2 linked regions of the Bdellovibrio bacteriovorus str. Tiberius genome follow. The protein of the gene in region 1 interacts with the protein of each later gene in a pairwise test. Links are inferred from orthologs where the notes say so. Each region holds a gene or a part of one and is shown on either strand. Other genes may lie near its edges. The genes, in order: dnaE and dnaX.

Region 1 (12,609 bases):
CGGATCATGTTCTGGTGGGTTTAAGTGGCGGCGTTGATTCCACCGTGGTGGCGACCTTGTTGACCAAGGCCTTGGGTGCTGAGCGCGTTCATTGCGTGTTTGTTGATAACGGACTGTTGCGCAAAAACGAATACGAAGCTGTTCTTGAATCCTATCATCGCATTGGTTTGAATGTGCGCGGTGTGGATGCTTCTGAAGAGTTCCTTTCAGCCCTTCAGGGTAAGTCTGATCCTGAAGATAAACGTAAAACCATCGGACGCGTGTTCATTGAAGTCTTTGATAAAAGCTATGACCACAAACTTCCTATCAAGTGGCTGGCGCAGGGAACACTTTATCCGGATGTGATTGAAAGTGTGTCTTCGGTGGGTGGCAGTGTGACAATCAAGTCGCACCATAACGTGGGTGGCTTGCCTGAGAAAATGAAACTGGGTCTGGTAGAGCCTGTGCGTGAACTTTTCAAAGACGAAGTGCGCGCCTTGGGAGCTCAGCTGGGGCTTCCGAAAGAAATGCTGTGGCGTCATCCGTTCCCGGGTCCGGGATTGGCCATTCGTGTGTTGGGTGAAGTGACGAAAGAAAAACTACAAATTCTTAAAGAAGCGGATGATGTTTATATTTCAGAGCTTCGTCGTCGCGGTCTTTATGAGAAAATCTGGCAGGCGTTCTGCGTTTTGCTTCCGGTAAAGACCGTGGGCGTTCAGGGTGACTCTAGAACTTACGATCATGTTCTGGCATTGCGTGCAGTCACCTCCAGTGATGGCATGACCGCAGACTGGTATCCATTCGAATTCCAGTTCCTGCGTGAAGTCTCGAACCTGATCACTAACAAAGTCAAAGGCGTCAACCGCGTAGTGTACGACGTCACCAGCAAACCCCCCGGCACCATCGAGTGGGAATAACCAAAAGGTACCTGAAAAAAGCAGGTACCTTTTTTGTTTGTCATGATTTTTGTGTAACTCCTGATTGGGGGTTGGTTTTGTTAGCCTTCTTGGAATGAAAACAAAACACATCCATAAAATCTCTAAGGGCATCACTTTACTTATCGTTCTATCCTGCGTGGCGGCTTTGGCTGCCGCGGGGCAGATTCTGTATGAAAGCTCTGGCATTTCCAGTTTTAAATTGAAGCAGGCTGAAGATGGCAGCCGGGTGATTCAACGCACGTCGCAGGATTATCAAACCTTTCGTTCTTACTCGGAAGTGGACGGAGATCAGCTGTATTTGGTCGGCAGTGCCAAAACCACCGAGCAATATCTGAGTGCTGAAGGTATTTCCGGCAGCATTTCCTGGAGCGTTCGTAAAGGGGAGCGTCTGGAGCAGGTTCTGTGGGGCAAATCCGAGGTCGCGACAGAGCTGAATGTGCACGACAATTATCCGGTGCTGGTTTCGGGCTTGGGTGGATGCTGTGCTGAAGTGACAGGTTATCGTCTGTTCAACCTTGAAGACGGACGTCTGCTGATGTCTTTCAATGATTTCAAGTATCGCCAAAGAGTGACTCAGCCTTTTTCATTAGAAGTCCCCAATTCAGATTTGGCGGTTCGTTATATCGGTCTGATTTCCCAGGATAGCACCCGCGATCGGGATTTCGTCACACCTGCTGCGGGGAAAAAGGCGGTTTTACTGATCAAATACGCCAATGAAATGCTTCGCCAAAAATTGCAGGTGGATATGGAAGTGGCTGATGGGTATGCGGCCAGTGTTTTGGATGTAAAACTTGAAAAAGACCCGGCAGCGCCGAACAGTGATAAAATCGAATTCCGCGACGATCAGGCAACGCTTTGGAATATCGACGGGGCGACCAATCCGGCTCAGGTTTCCGGAGTTATTCTCACAGTCACGATAGATGCGGGGCTGGGGGCGAAAACTATCAAAATTCCCGTTAAAAACGACAGATTGGATCTGGGGTCTGCTCAAATTCCGGGCGGAGTTTCCATTCAGCCGCTGGTGCAACTTGGGGTCTTTTAACGCGCCGGGCGAACTGTGATCTAAACGCCCCCTTTTATTGAAACAAAAAGGGGGCTAAGATATGAAATTGTCATGTCTTTTGTTCATCTACACGTCCACTCAGAATATTCCCTTTTGGAAGCCGCTTGCCGGGTCAAAGCCATTGCTAAAAAAGCAGCGGCGATGCAGATGCCTGCGGTGGCTCTTACTGACAACGGCAACATGTTCGGTGCTGTTGAATTCTTCTTTGCCTGTAAGGACAACAACGTAAAACCAATTCTGGGTTTGGATGCGTACATCGCGCCAGGATCTCGTCTTGAAAAAAAGCAGGACCGTGATCAGGTCAACACCGGACCACGCCGTCTGGTGTTGCTGGCGCAAAACAACGATGGCTATCGCAATCTGTGTAAACTTTCTTCCATCGGTTACCAAGAGGGCTTTTACTGGAAGCCTCGTATCGATTACGAAGTCATTCAGCAGTATAACGAAAATCTGATCTGTCTGACGGGCGGCTTGCGCGGTGAAGTTGCAGAGTCCTTCCTGCGTGAAGGGCCGGATGCGGCTTTGGCGAAAATCCGTCAGCTGAAAGAAATCTTCAACGACCGCCTGTATCTGGAGATGTGCCGAACAGGTGTTGCCGAGTGGGATCGCCTGAATCCATTCCTGCTGGAAGCTTCCAAGATCACCGGAGTTCCTGTTGTGGCGTCCAATGATGTGCACTACATGACTCAGGATGACCAGATGGCTCAGGAAGTTCTGATCTGTATCGGGTCGAATAAAACTTTGAGCGATGAATCCCGTTTCCGTCTGGGCACGGATGAATTTTATCTAAAAAAACCAGAGCAGATGCAGGAGCTGTTTGCGGATGTGCCTGAGGCCATCTCCAACACACTTCAGATCATGGAACGTTGTGATGTGAAGTTCAAACTGAAAGATGATCAGGGTAAACCGATCTATCACCTGCCGACATTCCCGACAGATGATGGTTTGTCTTTGAAAGAAGACATCGCCCGCAAAGCCAAAGCTGGATTGCTGGTGCGCTTTGAAGAAGCTGCCGCACGTGGCGAGATGGTGCCGGAAGACAAGATTCCAGAATACGACAAGCGCCTGGAATACGAGTTGGGCATTATCGATCGCATGGGCTTTAACGGTTACTTCCTGATCGTCCAGGACTTCATCAACTGGGCAAAGGTGAATGACATTCCGGTGGGTCCGGGGCGGGGTTCCGGTGCCGGTTCCCTGGTCGCTTATGTTCTGCGAATCACGGATTTGGATCCACTTCCTAACTTCCTGTTGTTTGAGCGTTTCCTGAATCCAGAGCGTATTTCCATGCCCGATTTCGATATCGACTTCTGTCAGGATCGTCGTCAGGAAGTGATTCAGTATGTAACCCGCAAGTATGGTCAGGAATCCGTTTCTCAGATCATCACCTATGGAAAGCTCCAGGCCCGTGCCGCCATCAAGGACGTGGGGCGTGTATTGGGTATGACATTCCCTGAAGTCGATGCGGTAACAAAACTTATTCCAGACAAGCTCGGTATCAATCTGAAAGAGTCCATGGAAATGGAACCTCGTATCGGCGAGATGATGGAGATGAATCCAACGGTGAACACCCTGATGGATCTTGCGCAAAGGGTTGAGGGTATGGTTCGCCATGCCGGTATCCACGCCGCCGGGGTTATCATCGCCGATGGTCAGCTGGTTCGTCATGCTCCGCTTTACAAGGGCGCTGACGGCGAGCAGGTCGTTCAGTACGACATGAAACACGCCGAAAAAATCGGCCTGATCAAGTTCGACTTCCTGGGTCTGAAGACCCTGACTCACATCAATCACGCTTTGAAGCTGATTCTGAAAAACCGTGGCAAAAAAATCCAGTCGCAGATGATTCCGATGACGGATGCCGCGACTTTCGAAATGATGTCACGCGGGGATACGGCCGGGGTGTTCCAGTTTGAGGGTGAGGGCATCACCGATGCCACCCGTAAAATCCGCCCTTCTTCGTTTGCTGATGTCACTGCGATCACGTCGTTGTACCGACCGGGTCCAATGGCGAACATTCCGGACTTTACCGATCGTAAGCACGGTAAGGCGCCGGTGGAATACCTTCTGGAAGACACCCGTGAAGTTTTGTCTGAGACCTACGGGATCATGGTCTATCAGGAACAGGTTATGGGTATCGCCTCGCGCATTGCCGGATATTCTCTGGGTGAAGCGGATATGCTTCGTCGTGCGATGGGTAAGAAAATCAAAGAGGAAATGGATCAGCACCGCGAACGCTTCATGAAAGGGGCGATTGAGCGCGGGCATGACAAACAACGTTCATCGGATCTGTTTGATCTGATGTATAAGTTCGCCGATTACGGTTTCAATAAATCCCACGCTGCCGCGTACTCGGTCGTCACTATTCAGACGGCCTGGTTGAAATGTCACTATCCGGCTGAATTCTTTGCAGCTCTGCTTAGTACCGAGCTTTCCGACACGGAAAAGATCGTAAAGTATTCCAAAGACGCCACCAAACGTGGGTTGACCGTCCGGTCCCCAAGTGTGAACTATTCGGATTATCTGTTTGATGTTCATGGCGACGAGATTTACTTCGGTCTGGGGGCGATTAAAGGTGTGGGACAGAATGCGGTCGAGGCCATCATCGAGGCCCGCAACAATCTGCCAGACAAAAAGTTCACCACGCTGGATGAATTCTTTAATTCCATCGACACCCGTCGTGTGAATAAAAAAGTGATCGAGTGTCTGATCAAAGCCGGCGCCTTTGATGGTTTCGGCGCGCACCGTGCACAGCTGGTGGGTGGTTATCAGAAGTATCTGGATCGCGCCATCGGTCTGCAAAAAGACCGCGAAATGGGTCAGTCTTCATTGTTTGATCTGGGACCTTCGACGGAAACCAAAGTGACTTTGGAGGAAGTGAAGCCCTGGGCGCGAACAGCCTCTTTGACTTACGAAAAAGAAGTTCTGGGTTTTTACCTGAGTGATCACCCGTTGAAGGGTTTTGACACGCTTTCTGAGCTTTGGACGACGTGCAAGGTGATTGACCTGCCAGCACAGATGCCAGCTCCGGGCAGTCCGGAAGCTGAAGCCCTGAAGGCTGCCAAAAAAGACTGGAAAAACCGTGATGCGGGTAAAAAACGTGTCGTGGTTGCGGGGCTTATTACGGAGCTTCGCGAGCTGATCACGAAAAAAGGAACTCGCATGGCGTTCGGCAAGGTCGAGGACCTGACAGGCAACTGCGAGTTGGTGATCTTCCCGGATTCTTATGCGCGTTTTGAAGCGCAACTTCGCGATGAAAGGCCTGTCCTGGTCGGGGGTGGTCTGGAAGTGGAGGATGGTTCGGCCAAGATCATGGTTGATACTGTTTCTCCATTGGAAGATATCCTTAAAAAAACCAAGCGAATGGTACTAAGATTGGATAAGATTAATCCTGATGATTACCCGCGCCTGCAGTCTTTGATGAAGGACTATCCGGGGACAACCTCGGTCAGTCTTGAAATCGAGCTGGGTGAGCTGAACCGCCGTGTCCTGATGGAGATGGAAGAGGCTCAGGGGATCAGTGTGAATAATGAATTCTTTGAAGGCGTTCATTCCCTGTTTGGAAGAACGGACTTTATCGAGTTGAGGAGCTAGGAATGCGTTTAGTAAGTGTGGTTGCAGCAGCATTGATGAGCATCGTAAGTGGCACCGCCCTGGCCCAGCAGGCAGAACTGGTGGATCGCACCTATTCCGGTGTATCCAAAGAAACCAACCCGCAGGTGGCAAAAAGAGTCATTCAGGATGAAGCGGCTCAAAAAGTCTCTGAAGAAATCATTCAGGAGCTGATCGGTAACGACCGCTTTCTGAAAAATAAAACCCTGATTCAAAATAAAATCATCCGCAATTCTGCGCGCTACATTCCATTTACGAAGCCGTCGGCGCTGACTCAAAGCGCGGATGAATTCAAAATGTCGGTGGCGATGAAAGTGTCTTTGAAGGATCTGAAACAGATGCTTCAGGACAGTTCCCTTTTGAATGAAAACGAAGCGGTGCCGGTGGTGCTTCCGCTGGTCAGCTGGCAGGACCGTGTTGAAGGTCGCAGCTATCGCTGGTGGTTGCCGTTGGATAAAAATCCGCAAGGCTTCCTGGTGAAGGAAGGCCGTCTGCTGGAAGAAGCCCTGCGTGGAGCTTTCCAGAAGAATAATTTCTATCTGATCAAGCCGATCGAAGCGGGTTTGGCGGCCAGTGTTCCGGCGGACTTCCAGAATGAAAAAGTCGGTGGCGAGGACGCTCAGTTCTTTGCGCAGTACTTTAACGCTCCAGTGGTGGTTGACGGCCAAGTGAATCTGACCAAAGGGGAGCGCAACAACTTCCGTATTGAAATCAAGCTGACAGCTTTGCAGGTCAGCAACGGCCGCGCCATTGCTGATGTGTCCCGTCGTTTTGATACGGATTCTGGTTCTTTCGAAAATGCGATTGATAAAAAATTGCGTGAGGTTCTGGAAGGCACAGCCAATGATCTGGCAGTGCAGGTGATGGATGCATGGCAAAGAGGTTCTGTCGGGACTTCCGTGATCCGTCTGACCATTCAGGGCCGTCAGCCGCTGCCGGTTCTTGAGGGTGTGAAAGAAAAAATCCGCTCGCAATTGACTCAGGTGAAAAACATCCGTGAGCGTCTGGTCAGTGCTGACAGCGTCAGCTTTGAGGTCGACACATCGGTGCCGGCTTCGGAGCTGGTGGGTAAGCTTGAAACTTTGGATATGGACGGGAAAAGGCTTTCCCGCGTGTCTGAAGGGCAAAATGAGATCGTTTTGAAGTGGGCTCAGTAGGAAGGGACTCCTGGTGAAAAAGTTATTCTGTCTGGCAATTGTTTTCTGTGTGACTGCGTGTGCAACTTTGGATCGCAGTGCAAATCCCACCACCCGCCGGGAAATCAAAGATGTGAACTATGAGGCGCGCAAGGATGATTCTGCTCCTCGCAAGCGCATGATGGTTCTGCCGTTCCTGGATGCTGGTGACAAACGCCCGCAGGAACTGCGTGATCAGGCTCGTGCTGCTTTTATTGCTGACTTGAATCGCACAGGCGAAGTCATTGCTCTGGACAGCCGTGAATTGAAAGTGGATCTGGCCAAGATGATTGAAAATGGTCAGTACAAGCTGGCAGAAGTCGCCAAAGCGGCCCAGGCTCTGGGTGTGAACACAGTTCTTGAAGGCAAGATCATCGACATTCGTATCAAACGCAAAGCTGACAACGTGGGCGTGGTTCGTCATTTGACCACGGCATTTGAAGTGGTGGCGCAGGTGCGTGTTGTAACTGGCCGTGCGGGCCGCGAAGTGTTTAACACGGTAAAAACTGTCACCGTGGAAGAGCAAGGTGTGCGTGTCGCGGAACGTGTTGAAACAGACAAATTCCTGGCAAACAACCCGGATATGATCACAGTTTTGGTAAAAGATGCATTCCTTGATTTTACTCCGCAGGTGTTGGCGTCTTTGGATAAAGTCACTTGGGAAGGACGCATTGCTGCGATCAATGGCGACAGAATTTATCTGAATGTCGGCAGAGTTTCGGGTCTGCAAGTGGGAGATCTTTTGAAAGTCACTGAAGACGGTGACGATGTGTATGACCCTGAAAGCGGTGGTCATATCGGTCGTGTTCCGGGCAGATTGAAAGGAACACTCGAGGTCATCAGTTACTTCGGTAACGATGGATCCATTGCCGTCATACATTCCGGCTCTGGATTCAGAGAGAATGATCGCATTGAGTTGTATTAACGTCGCGGATATTTGCGGAACATCATGGTTCCGCCTCTTGCTGTAAACATAATTTATTTTCTTTCATTAACAGGTCGCAATTCTAAATTGCTTATTTGGAGCCCATAACAGCATCAGATATACTCGCTGTGTGGGCACAAATACGTTTTGTTTTTTTATCAGCGCATTTCTTTTCTCTTTTTCTTCACACGCTTCAACAACGTGGAATGTTCCTGCATTATACTGGAGCATGAAGATCGAAGGCCAGGTGGCCATGCGAAAAGGCTTTGAAGAAGAGATCGAAAAATTCAACAAATCAAATTCTGATAAAATTAAAGTGATTCCTTATGTGGCTGGCGAAGGTCGTAAAGGTATTTTGAATCAGACGACCCAGCTGGATGACGCCCTTAAAAAAACTCCGAATGTGATTGTGATTCAGCCGACCGACAACTCGGCTTTGGCGCGCGGTCTGCAAGAGGCCAATACCAAGGGTATCCCGGTCATTGCGTACGATCAGTATATCGTGAACGGGAACCTGGCGTCGTTTTTAACCAGCGACAACTATCAGGGTGGTCGTGACAATGGCGACTATATCGAAAAGACTTTTGAAAAGGGCACCACAATCCGTATTGTGGTCTTTGAATACCCGCAGGTGTCTTCCACGATGGATCGCGTGGATGGGTTCTTCGATTCTCTTCGTGAACACAGTCGCAACTTCAAAGTTCTGAAGCGTTATCAGGCCGTGGATCCGGCATCGGGCGAAGTGGCAGTAAAACAGTTCCTGAAAGACTTTCCGGAAAAAGGCAGCGTGGATCTGATTCTGACCGTAAATGACGGGGGTGGCATCACGATCGTGAAAAGCCTTTGGGAGAAAAAACGCACCGAGATTCGTCATGCCACTTTCGACGGTGATCCGGAGTCGGTTGAAAATATCAAAAACAAAAGACTGACAATCATCGATTCCGCCCAGTTCTGTGCGGAGCTGGGGCGCGAGACGGCGCGAAACCTGATTGCTTATCTTAAGAAAGAAAAAGTCCCAACCAAGAAACTGGTTCCCACTTTTCCGGTGACGGCTCAGTCGGTGAAGGACTATCCGGGGTGGATGGGACGTCCTTCTTCCAAGTATGTGACGGTGACGCCGGAAAAAACTCCGGTGCCGGTGAAAACGAAATCCATTCCGACATCTTCTACCAATCGTCTGATTGTGAAGATCGGCGTGGCGCCGCTGTGCCCGTATCTTTGCGAAAAAGGCCCGGGTGTCTGGGGTGGATACATTTATGACATTCTGAAAGGTATCGCTCAAGAACATGGATTTATCCTGCAGATGGAAAGTATCGCCAACACCCGATTGGTATCAAACCTTCTGTCGCGCAAGGTGAATTACATCATCGTTCCTTCCTATATGGTTCGGTATCTGCCGAACATTCGGATCGTGGGTCCTGACTTGGGCATGAGCTATCTGGGCGCTCTGGTGCCTTTGAATTACAAAGATTCCCTGATCGACAGTGAATCCATTTCCACTAAAAAAATCGTTTATGCCGATGTGGGCAGCGAAGGCAGTGCGGAAGTGTTTTCCACTTCTGGTGGATCCCGCGTGATCAAGCTGACAGGTTCGGATGTGGCAGATCGTATGATCAAGATGATCAACGACCGTCGCGTGGATCTGGCGCTGGGTGATTACAATCTGCTGAGCTATTCTATGGGTCGCAAAGTGGGTGTGAACCTGAAACTGGTGCCGACTTCATTGACTGGCTTTAGTTCTTTGGTTCTTGTCAGTGTACCGAAAGAGCCCGAGTTTGGTTCTGTTCCTCAGCACCTGCAGAACTGGTTCCTGCAGGCACGTCAGAGTGGTGAATTGGAAAGTATTTTGAACAAATACAATCTGAAAGACTGGCACCTGATGTCTCAGGATTAGCTTTTCCAGGCTTCCGCGGTCAGTTCAAACGAGCGCAGACGATCAGCATGATCGTACATATCAGACAAAATCATCACTTCATCAGCACCGGTGCGCTGGATAAATCTTTCCAGCCCCGCTTTGACTTCGTGTTTGTCGCCGATGATGGCGTTGCTCAATTTACTTAAGACAATTTCTTTTTCACCCGGGCGCCAGATTTGTTCCATGCTGCTTACGGGTGGCAGCAGATTCACGCGCTGATTGCGGATGATTCCCAGAAAACGCAGATACAGGGTTGTGGCCAGGCGCTGGGCTTGTTCAGTGGTGTCAGCGGCAACCACCTGCAGGCCCACCATCACATAAGGTTTCTTCAAGTACCGGGATGCCTGGAATCCGGAGCGGTAAATATGGATCGCTTCTTCCATTTGTTCCGGCGCAAAGTGTCCGGCAAAGGAATAAGGAAGTCCCATGACTGCTGCCAGTTGGGCGCTGTAAAGGCTGGATCCCAGCAGCCACACCGGAACTTCGGTTCCCATCGCTGGAATCGCACGCACACGTTCATGCCCGTGGCTTTTTGCAAAGTATCCGATCAGTTCGCGCACATTTTCAGGGAAATCGTTTTCGTTTCCCTGCATATCGCGCCGTAAAGCATGCATGGTCAGGCGATCTGTGCCCGGCGCACGTCCCAACCCCAGATCAATACGACCCGGGTATAAATGCGCCAGCGTGCCGAATTGTTCAGCGATCACCAAAGGCGCGTGATTTGGCAACATGACGCCGCCAGAGCCCACACGGATGGTTTTGGTTCCACCGGCCACATAGCCGATCAAAACTGATGTGGCAGAGCTGGCAATTCCATCAAGATTGTGATGTTCGGCCAGCCAATAACGGTTGTAGCCCCATTTTTCTGTGTGCTGGGCCAGATCCAGAGTGTTGTGAAATGAGTCCGCGACGGATTTACCGTCGATGATGGGCGCAAGGTCCAGGACAGAGAGTTGAATTTCGGAAAGCTTTTTAGTATCAGACATAGGCACATTATAGTCCTGTCTGTCTGAAACAACAACTCGTATCCGAAATAAAAAAAGGGACTGATTTCTCAGCCCCTTTTTCGTGGTCCGAAGTAAAAACCTGAATTACAGGCTTTCAGATCTTCTCATAACCAAATAAGCCACTTCCTGATCAGAAAGCTCAGCGGAAGCTTCCACTTGCGCACGCGCCAGGAAATCACGCTCATAGTTCATTGCCTGCGCCAAGGCTGGAGTCGGCTCGCCGCCTTCAGCAAGGAAGGTTGCAGCATCCTGGTCAGCATACAAGTACACAGCTTGAGAATGGTTGGCTGTGATATCGCTCATGAACAAAGCTGCTGTGGAAAGCAGCAAGCCTGCCAATACGCCGTCACCGAAATCGCTGTTGCCATGGTGACCACCGTGGCCACGGCCGTGCTCTGGGCGCGGTCTGTGGTGAGGGCGTGCCATCGCGGATTCGATGCCAATACCCATGATCAGCAAAGAGACCAGTACTAGTTTTTTCATTAAAACCTCCTGCGGTTTGTTAGTAGTTCTAGGTTCTGTTTAATTCCAACAAGCTCCTGGTCAATGCCCGGGAACTTTTTCATAACCAAATCTTTGTAAGCTGAACCCCATTTGATGCCTTCCTGCAGTCGCAGGGTGACTTCTTCATCCGAAACCACCTCGGCAGCCACGGGCACGCCGTAACCACCTTGAGCAAGTCTCCAGGGCAGGCGATTTTGTGAAGCCTGGTTGATGCCGGCAATCACCTGAACAAAGGCGGTCTCGCGATTTTCGCCCTGGAGCAGGCGGGTGATCAGCTTGCCTTGCAGTCCCTGCTGTACAAGGTTGGCGTACTTTTCCAGAATGTAGGCGTTGCCCAGGTCTTCGAAGGTTTCTAGCGTCTGGTACACGTTTGTACGCTCTGAAGCTTTGGAGTATTCCGCCCACTCGGACAAATCACGATATCCCACGAAGAACGGGCGCATGTGATTAAAGGCCTTGTCCAGGGATTCTTTCTGGCTTGGGAAGAAATAGCCTTTGCGTTTGGCGTCTTTTTCGTCTTTCAAAAGACCTTCATCCACCAGGTTGTGCAGTTTCAAATTGCGATACACACCCAGCGGACTTGCCGCAAAGGTGTCCTGATAAGAATGACTTTTCGGCAAAGCCGAGCGCATCAACTGATCTGTTTCCGAAGCACAGTTGTTGGACAGGAATTTATAGTCACCAGCATAGCTCCAGTAGTGCTCAAGCGCGCTTTCCACCAGAATTTTCTTTTCAGTCGCAGAGATCTTCAGTGGCAGGCTGATCAGGTCGCGCCACTGGCCCCGAGTGTATTCATCAATCACCTCATTCATTGAGAACGTCATGATTTGGGACGGGTATTTACCAGTCAGGCCATCCCAGTAATTCACGATTACGTCATCAATGTTGGCGCGGTAACTTAACACCACATGGAAAGCCACATCCGCCAGGCATTCTGGTCCTACAGTTTTGCGGGTGGGGGCGCACACCACCAGGCGAAGCATCGAGTGCCCCCAGCGGCTCATCATCTCTTCACCCTTGCTGGCAAAAAGGAAATGGACTTCGTAGACCTTGGCAGGATCGATGTCGATCTTCCAGGCGCCGGTGCTGGTGTAAAGATGGGTGACGGGGGCGCAGTTTTCGGCAGTAAAAGGGACAAATCCGGTCAGGCGTTGGAAGTAAGTGTGGAAAGAAGGTTTACGACACTGATAGCTGGGATCAGTCAAAAACTGAGTGAAGTTGTAAGCAAAGTGTTCGTCCGGCGAATCCAGTTCGTTGATATTTCCGACACGCACAGGCAGTTCGTTTTTGCTTTGAATGCGGTTCCCTTTAAAGTCAGAAAGATTCTTGTAAGACGGGGATCCCGAAACGCGGTACGAGCTTTTCAAATAATACTGGCAGATCGGAAACAGATTGCCGTTCTGGCGATCTGTTTCATGTTGAAATTCACAACTTGAAAGAGCGGCCTTATCAGCGGCATTGTCCCAGTGTTTGTCAGAACGGTCATAAAGGCGG
Region 2 (11,429 bases), 1.7 Mb from region 1 along the record:
ATCGTGACTGTCTTCGGCCGTAGTGTCGGCAGTGTCCGTGATGTTCTGGGAATCGTTTTGTTCTGAAGAAGTGCTGGAGTAGTTTTGGAAGTCGTCCGATCCACCCTGGCATCCGATAAGAGGCAGGCCCAGAGCGACGATCATCGTGATAGCGTGGTTTTTCAATTTCATCTGATCTCCTTCATTGCGTTTTCGCAAGGAAGTGTCAGCCTACAATGCTTACATTTTTTTCATCTACACGACCGGGCGAGATCCAGAACAAAGGACAGGACAACACGAGGGATCTTTTATTAAAGACAGGACTAAAGGCAAACATTTGCGGAAAAACTGTTTATGGAGTGGAGGCATCCAGCGGGCCTGAAGCCCCGATGATGTAGAATTTCACCTGCTGGTTGTCGTCAAATACTTTCAATAACAAAGAATTTGTTCGAGGGATATGAGCATTGCCAAAGGGATGCATGGACTCCTTATCCCATAGAGGCGCCTGCAACATGCCATCAAGACTTGGCTGCTGTTCAGCCTGTGTCGGAAGCATCACTTCTGTGAAGTGCCCGCCGTCCAGATCTCGATACAAAATTCCAGCCAGCAGATTAGTGGCATCAACGAATCCGGCATTGATGACTTTCGTCCCCGCACAAAGATAGCCGTACACAAAATTTAAAGTATAAGGAGGGTAGATTTGCAGAATATTATTTTGAATATCAGAAAAATTCACCGGACTGACTGCAGAGCCGTAAACGGCTGAGAAGTCCACAAAGCTCAGATCTTTTTTAACCTCTGAGAGCTGTCCCCCACGAATAACCAGCAGGCCACGGGAAGAAGCCTTAAGATTTATCAAATAGTCCTGATATTCGGAATAAGTGATGCCATCGGACTGAATGGCCCCGATTCGGAATCGTCCCTGATCGGGACCACTGGTTGCCTGGGAAATAAAATAGATCCCGGAAGCTCCCTGAAGAACTTCGTGAATCTTTTCGTCTGAAATCTTGCTCATCGGGCCTTCCAGCTTCCAAAGATTCCACGACCAAGTCATATAATCCCAAGTCGTAGAGGTGGATATCGGGAACAACATGTATTTGTCACCATTCAGGCTATAAACGCGGGTGACAAACGGAGAATCACGTTGCTCACCCACCTGCACTTCTGCAGAGACTTTCTCAAGTGTCGGCACAATAGCGGTTGTATCTACCTTCCAAAGATACACTTTCATATCAACATCCAAACCGCGGAAGTAAACCGTGTTCCCGACCCAACGGAAGCTGCCGGCGTTCTGTAAGTTCGATGCCACAAGCGTGGTTGTCCCAGCTCGGCGCAGATAAAGGTTTTTCAACGACATTGAACTGATGTGATAAAGAAACTTGTCCTCTCGGACTGTTCCCATCACACCCGAATCCTCGTTATTCAGCACGGTGGCGGTTCCACCAGAAAGCATAATCGGTCGATCGGTGAACATACCGCCAAGTCTTGAGGGTGAACGCCCGGTGAAAATAAAATCCTGAGTTCCAGTCAGTGCCGCGCCAATACCGCTGAACATATAACCCCGAACACTGTCTCCGACCAAGCCCCATTCACGCTTCAGCAGCGGTTCAAACTGACTGCCATTATAGGATATCAACTGCACGGCAAATGAAGAGGTGCCTGGATGTTCCCACAGCCCCCCGGCGATTCTGACATGAAGATGGGCCGATGTCGCAATAAGGATTCGAGAATTACGAACCTCGATAATACGTGTGGAGCTTTCATTAAAGAATGCTCCGGGAATCTGGATGTATTTCAAGTTTCCGTTGTTATATTCAACCAAGTAAGGCTTTGCGAGGCTGGCCGTATGAATGTAGATGTCTGAGCCCTCTTTGTTCACATCCAAAGTGCGACGTACCGTGCGCGAAGGCATATTATAGTCGCCTTCAAAGATATAATCATCGGATGAGACACCACTGATAGCAGAGGTTCCACCGTCTGTACCGTCACTTCGATACAATTGAACTTTGCCGTCAGTACCCACACCAAGGAAGAACATTTCTCCTCCGCTTTCACGGATCGAGTGCGGCTGAAAGACATTGATTCCAGGATCATCGACAGCCAATGTGCTGGCGTTGATTCTTTTCAGAGAGGTCAGGCCTGTCACCTGATCAAACACCGGCAGGAAATAGTTATTGTTCACATAAGCATGCTGAACCCAGTCCAGACGCTGAATTTTGCCGGCAATATTACCACCGTACTCACGATCAATGAACGTGTCCACCAAAGTGCCCTTGGTAGTGGGTCCCGTAATGTTATAAAGATAGCGACCGCCATCAGTGCTTGAGATCAGCGCGGCATTCTGACCGGCAAGCACACTGGCATTTCCAATACTGGAAAGATTCGCCTCAAGTGTCGCAGTCTGAGTGGCCATGTTCACTTTCACGATACGTCCGTCCGTGAAACATGTGGTGGGTGGGCAATAAAAGAAGGTGCTGCCATTGATGCTCTGCACGTCGGCACCAAACTCAGGCCAGGGATCAAAATCGAAACCCAGACTTGTCACCGCATTATTAGTGGATGTTGCCACTTTGACGATTTGATGAGTTGCAATCCCACTCGGGTTCACATTGGCACGGAAGTAAAGGTCCCCATTGTAACTGATCGCCCCTGATAAAAGACGGGTCACGGACCCATCCACCGTCGGCGCCTGAACAACACCGGCAATGACCTGACGAAGAGATCCTGAACTGTCGACGATATAGGATTTTCCCGAAGCGTTGTATATTCTAAGAGCCGTCTGCCCCGTGTCCACGCAGTTTGCACCGTCCACATAGTAGAGTCGGCCATTCTGGGCATTCAGCGGCGCCACGCCGGAGTTCATAACAAAGTAGGCCCCTTGATTGCCATCCGGATAAATGCGGAATTCAAGTTTGTTTTGCACGTCGATATTCATTCCAGCACATTGCAAAGTATCCAGACTGAACGTGCTTTTATTAATCGAACGGATATAAGAACGCACTGTGCCCGCCGAAATCTCTTCGTCGGTCATAATCAGAACGTGAGTGGGAGTGGAGGCCAGATGATAGTGACTGATAACATTCAACCCCAAAGCCAGCTCACTTTTCATTGCACCAGAAATCTTCACAACTTTACGTCGCATATTATCTGTGCTTGACGGCTGAATGAAATAATAGCGTTCAGGAGAAATGCTGCCAAAGTGGCCAGTGATTTTACTTAAACTGGAAGGAAGATTTTGCTGAATGAATCCCGCATCGATAGATCCAAGTGGTACCGGCGTTGTGGGAATAGAAGTCCCCGGAGCTGGCTCCGTCACTGAGAATGGCATTTCGGTAAGGGTCGCATCCAACGAGCACCCCGCCAAAATCCAGGCAGTAAGAACTATCAAGACATTCAAAAACATTCCAGCACCTTGAAATAGTGTTCTAAATACCTATCGGCTGGCCCGAACGATCAACGAAGTCAAAACCAGAGGATTTCTTTAAGAAAATGTTCATTACCTCGTTTATGCGGAAAACAGGCTTCTTTTGGGGGTTCCTCTCAATTTGATACACATGTCTTTTAACACCGGATCAGGTCATCGCCCGACGAATAAAGTATAAAAGAAGATTCAAACACCAAGGAGTTTTCATGAAGCCACTGCTGTTGTGCTTGCTGTTGTTTTCTTCCACGAGTTTTGCCTTCGCCGAGGATCTGCCGGTGGTGGAGCAAGTGGACATCCCCCGCTATATGGGAAAGTGGCACGAGATCGCCTCGATCCCTCAATCTTTTCAAAAACAATGTGTCAGCAACACCACCGCCGAATATGAATTGCTGACCGACACCAACGAAGTAAAAGTTCTGAATTCATGTCAGACCATTAATGGCGATCGCAGCCAATCCGAAGGCCGTGGCAAAGTTGTGGATCCCACGACGAACGCCAAACTGAAGGTGACGTTCGTAAAAATTGGCGACCGCTGGATTTATATTTTCGGAGGCAAATATTGGATCATCCGTCTGGATGAAAATTATCAATTCGCCATCGTGGGACACCCCAGTCGCGATTACGGCTGGATTCTGTCACGCACTCCGGATCTGCCGGCAGCGACACTGAAGGATCTGACGATATTTCTGCAGGACAAGGGTTATGATCCGTGCAAGTTCCTGACAACACCTCAAGACGGAGGCCTTACCGAACAAAAGTCCCTTTGCCAGTTGTAGGCAGCAGGCTTTCAAGCTCGCGAATCAGATTCTGGTTGGCGAGCTCCCATTCGGGCTCTTCTTCATCCATCAAATCTTCAGCTAGCATGCGAAGCACAGAAAACAAAATCCAATCCGCCATTTCACCGGCCTGAACCGAAGTTTCCGGCCACAAATGCCGCCCCACGAACGCCCTGGTGGGCGCCAGTTTCGCGTGATCTTCCGTCATCAGATGCTGCCATTTCAAATCAGGATCGGCAGAAAAGTCGCGCATGCGGATATAGTTGTATTGAAAGTCATCAAGCCCGTCATGATAAAGCGCCTTCACCATCGCCCGACGATCATTGAAGTGATACACGGCCAGCACATCAGCGAAGAATTCAGAATAAGCCCCCATACGCGAACTGATATGTGAAAACTCGGGCGAATAGTAAAGCGCCGTGGAATCACCAACAAAGTGAACATCTGAAGCCCCCTTCAAGATCGCCAACTTGCGCGCCGAGAGATCATCCAGTTTCGCAAAAAGATTTCTGTATTCATCCCCGGAAGCTTTACGAAGAGCCTGATGAAAAATCGCATGCCCATATTCATGCGCGGCACTGACGTACAAATTTGAAAGCGGGACTTCATACGTGCGCCCGTACTTGCCATAGAAGACCATACGATAGGGCACCTGTACGATGAACCCATTGTCGAAACTGGCATTGTCTGAAGGGCCGCCAATCACAATGTTCACAGCAGCGGTGGATTGAAAGGTCTGCGCCATTTCATTGAAGATGTCCGAAAGATTCGCCGCCAGTTCACAGTCCTGGTGCTCAAGAAAGATCACTTCACGAACAACACCACTGACGCCTTTGCAGGAACCCACGGTGGCCGCTTGCGCCGGAGTGACAGAAGAAAGAAGAACGGAAACAAAAAAGCTCAACATGCCCCGAGAATATAGACACGTTGAGCTTGGTTCGAAATAGGTGTGGAAAGAATTACCCTATTTTACCTTAACTTTAATCTTGGCGTTGGTTTTGGAACGACAAGTGGACTCCATAGCAACGGTAGAGCATTCCATTTTTCCGCAGCTCAAGGTAAGGACACGGTTTTCTTTGTTCAGGTCTTTGGTTTCTGCTTTCCAGTCAGCGCAGGCTCTTTTCCAGTTCACGCGGGCTTCTTTCAGAAGTGGAGCCGCATCGCCCTCGATTTCGTCTTCGCTTTGGATGACTTCGAATTCGTTTTGGGTTTTAGAGCCTTTTTTGATTTCAATAGTGGTGTCGCCATCAGCCGGGATGTCTTTCACGCCGACAGATTGAGCAAAAGCAAAGGAGCTGATCAGGGACAGGGAAAGGATCAATTTCATCATAGGATTCACCTCAGGTAAGTTGAATAATCCTCGCGCAAGGAATGAGGAACAGCAAGCAACGACCCACCCCAACAATTCCCAGTTAACCCTCTCCCCCGGTCCCCATCCCCGGGGGAAAGGGGCAAAAGCCCCAGCCGGGACAAGGGGCAGCCGCCCCAGAAGGCGGCGCCAAAGGCCAGCCAGAAAAACCGCGGCGCCCGCAGGGCCAGCCAGAAGTCCCCCAAGCACCACCGCCCAGTTATCCCATTCCCCAGTATTTTCGATAGCTTCGGGTATTTCAGTTAGTTTGGGAGGGGAACCCCCGAAGGAGGGCCTCTGGCGGGGCCACGATGGCCCGAACCGGGGCAAAGCCCCGGCGCCAGCAGAGCCCGGACGGCGTGCCCGACGAAGCGGGGTTCCCCTCCCAAACTAACTGAAATGCGCGGCGAGTTATCGAATGTAATCCCCCCACCAATGGGATACATCCAGCGGTGGCCGGGTCCCATACAATAGCTTTCTTGACGAATCCCGCTAGGTCCGGAAGGAAGCAACGGCACTCGAGGGACTATGTGATATGGGGTGCTCGGCCACTTTTTTTCCTGTTTCATGATCTTGAGGGGTGGATTTTGTCTTATCAGGTGATTGCACGCAAATGGCGTCCCCAATCATTTACCGACGTTGTCGGGCAAAATCATATTACCCAAACGCTTTCCAATGCCCTTAAAAACGGTCGCTTGCCTCACGCCCTGCTTTTCACAGGTCCGCGTGGCACAGGAAAAACCTCTTCCGCTCGTATTCTTGCTAAAGCCCTTCGCTGCCCGAATGCCCAGAACTTCGTTCCATGTAACGACTGTTATTCGTGCAACGAAATCGCGGGCGGTTCCAGCATCGACGTGATCGAAATCGATGGAGCTTCCAACAACGGTGTGGATGCCATCCGTGAACTTCGTGACACTGTGGCTTTCATGCCTTCCAGTGGAAAATACAAAATCTATATCATCGACGAAGTGCACATGCTTTCCACCAGCGCCTTCAACGCCCTGTTGAAGACTTTGGAAGAGCCGCCGTCCCACGTGGTTTTCATCATGGCGACCACCGAAGTGCACAAAATCCCGCAGACGATTCTGTCGCGCTGTCAGCGTTTTGATTTCCGCCGTATCTCCACCCGCTCGATCACCGAGCGCCTGCAGCTGATCTGTGATCGCGAAGGCGTGACCGCGGATGACGAAGCCCTGTGGGTGGTGGCTCGTCAGGGTGACGGGTCCATGCGTGACTCGCAAAGTTTGCTGGATCAGGTGATCACTTTTGCAAACGGTCCTTTGACCCGCGCCAGTGTGGTTGAAATCCTGGGTCTGACGGACCGGGCTTTGCTTTTTGAAACTTTGAATGCCCTGATTGATCGCAACTCTCAGGCGATTTTGAAAGTGATTGAGAAAATCGCTGCGGCCGGTTTTGAGCCGCACTTGTATTCTCAGGATCTTTTGGAAATGATCCGCAACCTGCTTCTGATCAAGGTGTCTGAAGCGCAAGCCAGTCAGATTCTGGAAATGCCGGATTCTGAACTGCAGGCTTTGAGCGAAATGGCTCAACGTCTGCCGGAAGAGGACATTCACATGCTCTTCGACATGGCTTTGAAGGGTGGTTCGGATATTCCGCGTGCTCAGGATCCTCGCATTGTGCTTGAAGTGACTTTGCTGCGCATGGCTTCGGCTCCAAAACTTGTGGACCTGAAGACGTTGTTGCAAGGCGGATCTGTTCCCACTCACAGCGCAGGTGGGGCCAGGCCCTACGTTCCGCCGGTAAGCCTTCCAGTCAAAGGACATGATCGCATCGAAGAATCCCAGAAGGTTCTTGATGGCCCGACAGGTCTTGAGGCGATGAAGGCTGCATTGAATAAAGCTTCTTCTGCCGCATCTTCTTTGAAATCCAACCCAGCTCCTGCGGCAAAGCCGGCAGCGACCGCTCAGGCACAGACTCAGGCTCCTGTGGCTGCAGCTGCGCCTGCGACTCAAGCAGCTCCGGTTGTTGAAAACAAACCGAAAATTGCCTCTGGTTCGAATTCCAAAGAGCGCTGGGTGAACTTTGTTGAACTGCTTCGTCAGGACGACGCTTTGTTCGCCGCAAAAGTGGAAAATTTACTGTTTGTTAAGGAAGAGGGAAAGCTGATCAGCCTTGGCGTTCCTGTGAAATTGGCCTTCCTGAAAGACCAAATGGCTGACGCCCAAGTGCGCAAAAAACTACAGGGATTTATTGATTCGTACTGGGGTGCTGGGTATTCTTTTGAGGTATTGATGAGTCGTGATCAGGTCGGCGAATCCGCCCAAGCCATCCAGCAGAAAAAAGTGCAGATGGCCGAAGAGGATCTGCGCAACAAGATCATCGAAAACCCCATGGTTAAAGCCGCTCAAACCGTGTTCAAGGGACAGATCAAGTCCATCGTTGAACTGAACAAGCGCGGCCACTAAAAAAGGAGATTTTATGAAGGGTATGCCCGGCGGAATGGCCCAGCTGATGAAGCAAGCCAACCAAATGCAGATGAAAATGAAGAAAGCCCAGGAAGAACTTGCAAAAGTTGAGTACGAAGCTTCTTCCGGTGGCGGCGCTGTAAAAGTAAAAGTGAACGGCGACCACTTGATCACTGCATTGACCATCGACCCTGAAGTTTTGAAAGCTGGCGATGTTGAGATGCTTCAGGACATGATCCTGTCTGCAACCAACGAAGCAGTTAAAACAGCCCGTGATACTTCCGCTAAAGAAATGGAAAAAATCACTGGCGGTCTAAATATCCCAGGAATGTTCTAGGGGCAACAGCCCACAGTGCTGAGGGCGCCACAGGCGTCCGAAGCTGGAGTAGTAAGTGTTACATATTTCTGCCCTTGAAAAATTAGTCCACGAGTTGAGCCGTCTGCCTGGTATCGGGCCGAAGACTGCTCAGCGTCTGGCTTATTACATTCTGCGTACCGGGAACGAATACCCGGAACGTTTGAGTGAGGCGCTTTTGCGCGTCAAGGCTGAAGTTCACGACTGCCCAACCTGCTTCAACTACACTGACACGGATATCTGCCGCTATTGTGAGGATTCTCACCGTTCGGATGAATCCATCTGTGTGGTTGAAGAGCCCTCCGACATCATGAGAATTGAATCTTCAGGCGCGTTCCGTGGCCGCTACCATGTTTTGCATGGAGCGATTTCTCCGCTGGAAGGCATCGGCCCTAAAGAATTGAAAATCAAAGAGCTGATCGACCGTGTTGATGACGGTTTGAACGGCACCAGCCCGGTTATCAAGGAAATCATCCTTGCATTGGATGCGGACCTTGAGGGCGACACCACCATTTTATACCTGGCAAAGCAGCTGCAGGGCAAAGGCTTGAAACTTTCTCGCATTGCCCATGGAGTTCCTATTGGCAGCGACATCGATTTCGTAGATGATAGAACGATGGGTCGCGCCCTGCAAAACCGCGTGGAGCTGTAATGTCCTTTATTAACTACAATGCCAAAGAAATTCACTGCAAAGTCGTGTACTACGGCCCATCCCTGGGCGGTAAAACCACGAACATCCAGTGGGTTTACCAGAAAACAGCCGAGGATCAAAAATCCAAGCTGGTGGCATTGAATACGGACATCGAGCGCACCCTGTTCTTTGACTTCCTCCCATTAAATGTTGGCGACATCCGTGGATTTAAAACCCGTTTCCACCTTTACACTGTTCCAGGTCAGGTGGTTTACGATGCTTCCCGCAAGCTGATCCTGAAAGGATTGGATGGCGTGATCTTCGTGGCGGACTCCCAGATTGAACGTATGGACGAAAACTTAGAGTCCCTGCGCAATCTGGAACGCAATCTGGAGCAACAAGGCTACGACATCCGCGAAATCCCGCTGATCATGCAGTACAACAAGCGTGATTTGCCGAACGTGGCGTCCCTGGCAGAGCTTAGAAGTGCTCTGAACCCTTATAACGCCCCTGAAATCGAAGGCTGCGCTTCTGAAGGCCGTGGCGTCTTTGAATCGCTTAAAACCGTTTCTAAATCCATTATCAACGTTCTTAAAGGCGGCACCACTCTGTAAACCTTGGCCGTCATGGCTGGGCTTTTGTGGGGTTGCATTTCGTTCTCTTCGTGCTATATGAGGCCCATCTGTATTCATTTGGGTTACAATAGGCCCGAGGTAGATATGTCTTATGATATTGCTGCTGATATTCAGCGCCTGAAAAAAGAAAAAAACGCCGTCATTCTGGCTCACTATTATGAAGATGGTGATATCCAGGACATCGCCGACTATGTCGGTGACAGCTTCTATCTGGCCAAGATGGGCCAACAGGTACAGCAAGACACCATCCTGCTTGCCGGCGTTGTGTTCATGGCCGAAAGCGTGAAGATCCTAAATCCCACCAAGACAGTTCTGGTTCCGGACATGGAAGCCAGCTGTTCTCTTGTTAAAGGCGCGCCTTACGATCAGTACCTGGCGTGGCGCCGTCAGCACCCGGACGGGATTGCGGTGACCTACATTAATTCCAGCGCGGAAGTGAAATCCATTTCTGATGTGATCATCACTTCTTCCAATGCTCAGCAGATCGTTGAATCCATTCCGAAAGACCGCAAGATTTTGTTCGGACCGGATCAGCACCTGGGTCGCTGGTTGATGAAAAAACTAAATCGTGAGTTTGTGCTGTGGCCAGGGGCGTGCGAAGTGCACGTGCTGTTCAATGCCCGCAAACTTCACGAACTGATCGCCCAACACCCGGATGCGGTGGTGATTGCGCACCCTGAGTGCGATGAATCCGTGTTGCAGTATGCTTCTGTGGCAGGCTCCACTTCCCGTTTGCTGGAAGAGGTTCAGAAAAACCCGGCGAAGAAATTCATCGTGGCCACTGAAACTGGTATTTTCCACCAGATGCAAAAACTTCGTCCGGACGTGACGCTGATTCAAGCGCCGGTTCTGGATGCCGGCTGTTCTTGCAACAACTGCCCATACATGAAGATGAACAACATGGAAAAAATCAAACACGCTTTGGAAACATTCCAGCCGCAAGTGGGCCTGGATGAGGCATTGCGCCTGAAAGCCAAGGTGTCTTTGGATCGCATGATGGACATCACCAGCGGCAAACCTGTCAGCTGGCCTGCGGAATTCACGGTTTAATCCTTTATGGACTCTTTGGTTCTTTCCGAACAACTGACAGAGTCCGCGCGAAAGCTTCTTCAGTCTCCGGGTTTGCAAATTCATGCCCGCCCGGAATGGGGAAGCCACAATCCCGCACATCGCGAACTGATCCGTGCGGAAATTCAAAAGCTGCTTCCTGAAAACTGGCACTCTTCCACTTCCCACACGGAAGGCTTGGGTGTCATCATGCTTTCGGCTTCGCCAATTGGTGTGGATGTCGAAGTCACCGTGCGTGTGACTGACAAAACCGTGTCCCGCGTGTCGTCACAAGAAGAACTGACCGAGGCGCCAAGTGCTGCGGCCTTGTGGTGTGCGAAAGAGGCGTGTTTTAAGGCGCTTCGTTCGTATGATCAGCCGTCGGTGATCTCTAAAATTTCTATAGGGTCGTGGGAAAATATAGATTCTCAGACTGAGACATTCCGTCTTTCAAACCCTGAAACGTTTAATTCCTCCTCTGAAAACAGGGGTGTGATGATGAAAATTTCCACCTGGAGTTTGGCCTTTTTTATTTTTCCCTCTTAACTTTGGTCGAGTCCTGCCGAAGAGTTTATTAACCGACGCTAATGCAGTTTGTTTTTAAGGTAGGTGAAAAATGGGAAGTTCAAAATACAACCGCAGAGTGGCTCCAAGGACCGAAGTCTCTCCCATTCATATTTCGTATCTCACTTCACTGGATGACTTTGCAAAGATCGCAAAGAACAGTGAGATTGTCGAAGCCTCTTCCACCGGACTTTTGCTTCTGGTGAAGCGCGAGGATCTGATTCCATCAGCCCTGCGCAAGACG

Evidence for each region.
Region 2: the proteins of dnaE (region 1) and dnaX interact in binary tests that used the Escherichia coli proteins (3 or more experiments, as listed by UniProt). The link is inferred for Bdellovibrio bacteriovorus str. Tiberius from one-to-one orthologs.

Annotation. Positions count from the first base shown.
Region 1 is NC_019567.1:2,134,121-2,146,729, reverse strand. The notes cover bases 1,633-5,771. They hold dnaE (DNA polymerase III subunit alpha), read left to right. Parts: upstream 1,633-2,031; coding sequence 2,032-5,571; downstream 5,572-5,771. Other genes in these bases: BDT_RS10255 (hypothetical protein), read left to right, coding at 5,574-5,771; BDT_RS10265 (hypothetical protein), read left to right, coding at 1,633-1,959. Outside these bases: guaA (glutamine-hydrolyzing GMP synthase), read left to right, coding at 1-896; more of BDT_RS10265, read left to right, coding at 991-1,632; more of BDT_RS10255, read left to right, coding at 5,772-6,746; BDT_RS10250 (hypothetical protein), read left to right, coding at 6,760-7,689; BDT_RS10245 (substrate-binding domain-containing protein), read left to right, coding at 7,919-9,583; BDT_RS10240 (LLM class flavin-dependent oxidoreductase), read right to left, coding at 9,580-10,590; BDT_RS10235 (hypothetical protein), read right to left, coding at 10,696-11,094; BDT_RS10230 (lipoprotein N-acyltransferase Lnb domain-containing protein), read right to left, coding at 11,094-12,609. UniProt on the Escherichia coli protein: DNA polymerase III is a complex, multichain enzyme responsible for most of the replicative synthesis in bacteria. This DNA polymerase also exhibits 3' to 5' exonuclease activity. The alpha chain is the DNA polymerase catalytic subunit.
Region 2 is NC_019567.1:3,818,491-3,829,919, forward strand. Bases 5,575-8,533 are described here. They hold dnaX (DNA polymerase III subunit gamma/tau), read left to right. Parts: upstream 5,575-6,114; coding sequence 6,115-7,953; downstream 7,954-8,533. Other genes in these bases: BDT_RS18100 (YbaB/EbfC family nucleoid-associated protein), read left to right, coding at 7,967-8,290; recR (recombination mediator RecR), read left to right, coding at 8,346-8,533. Outside these bases: BDT_RS18070 (hypothetical protein), read right to left, coding at 1-171; BDT_RS18075 (hypothetical protein), read right to left, coding at 332-3,382; BDT_RS18080 (lipocalin family protein), read left to right, coding at 3,610-4,179; BDT_RS18085 (hypothetical protein), read right to left, coding at 4,148-5,086; BDT_RS18090 (hypothetical protein), read right to left, coding at 5,144-5,509; more of recR, read left to right, coding at 8,534-8,960; GTPase MglA, read left to right, coding at 8,960-9,553; quinolinate synthase NadA, read left to right, coding at 9,659-10,624; BDT_RS18120 (4'-phosphopantetheinyl transferase superfamily protein), read left to right, coding at 10,631-11,167; BDT_RS18125 (hypothetical protein), read left to right, coding at 11,238-11,429. UniProt on the Escherichia coli protein: Part of the beta sliding clamp loading complex, which hydrolyzes ATP to load the beta clamp onto primed DNA to form the DNA replication pre-initiation complex.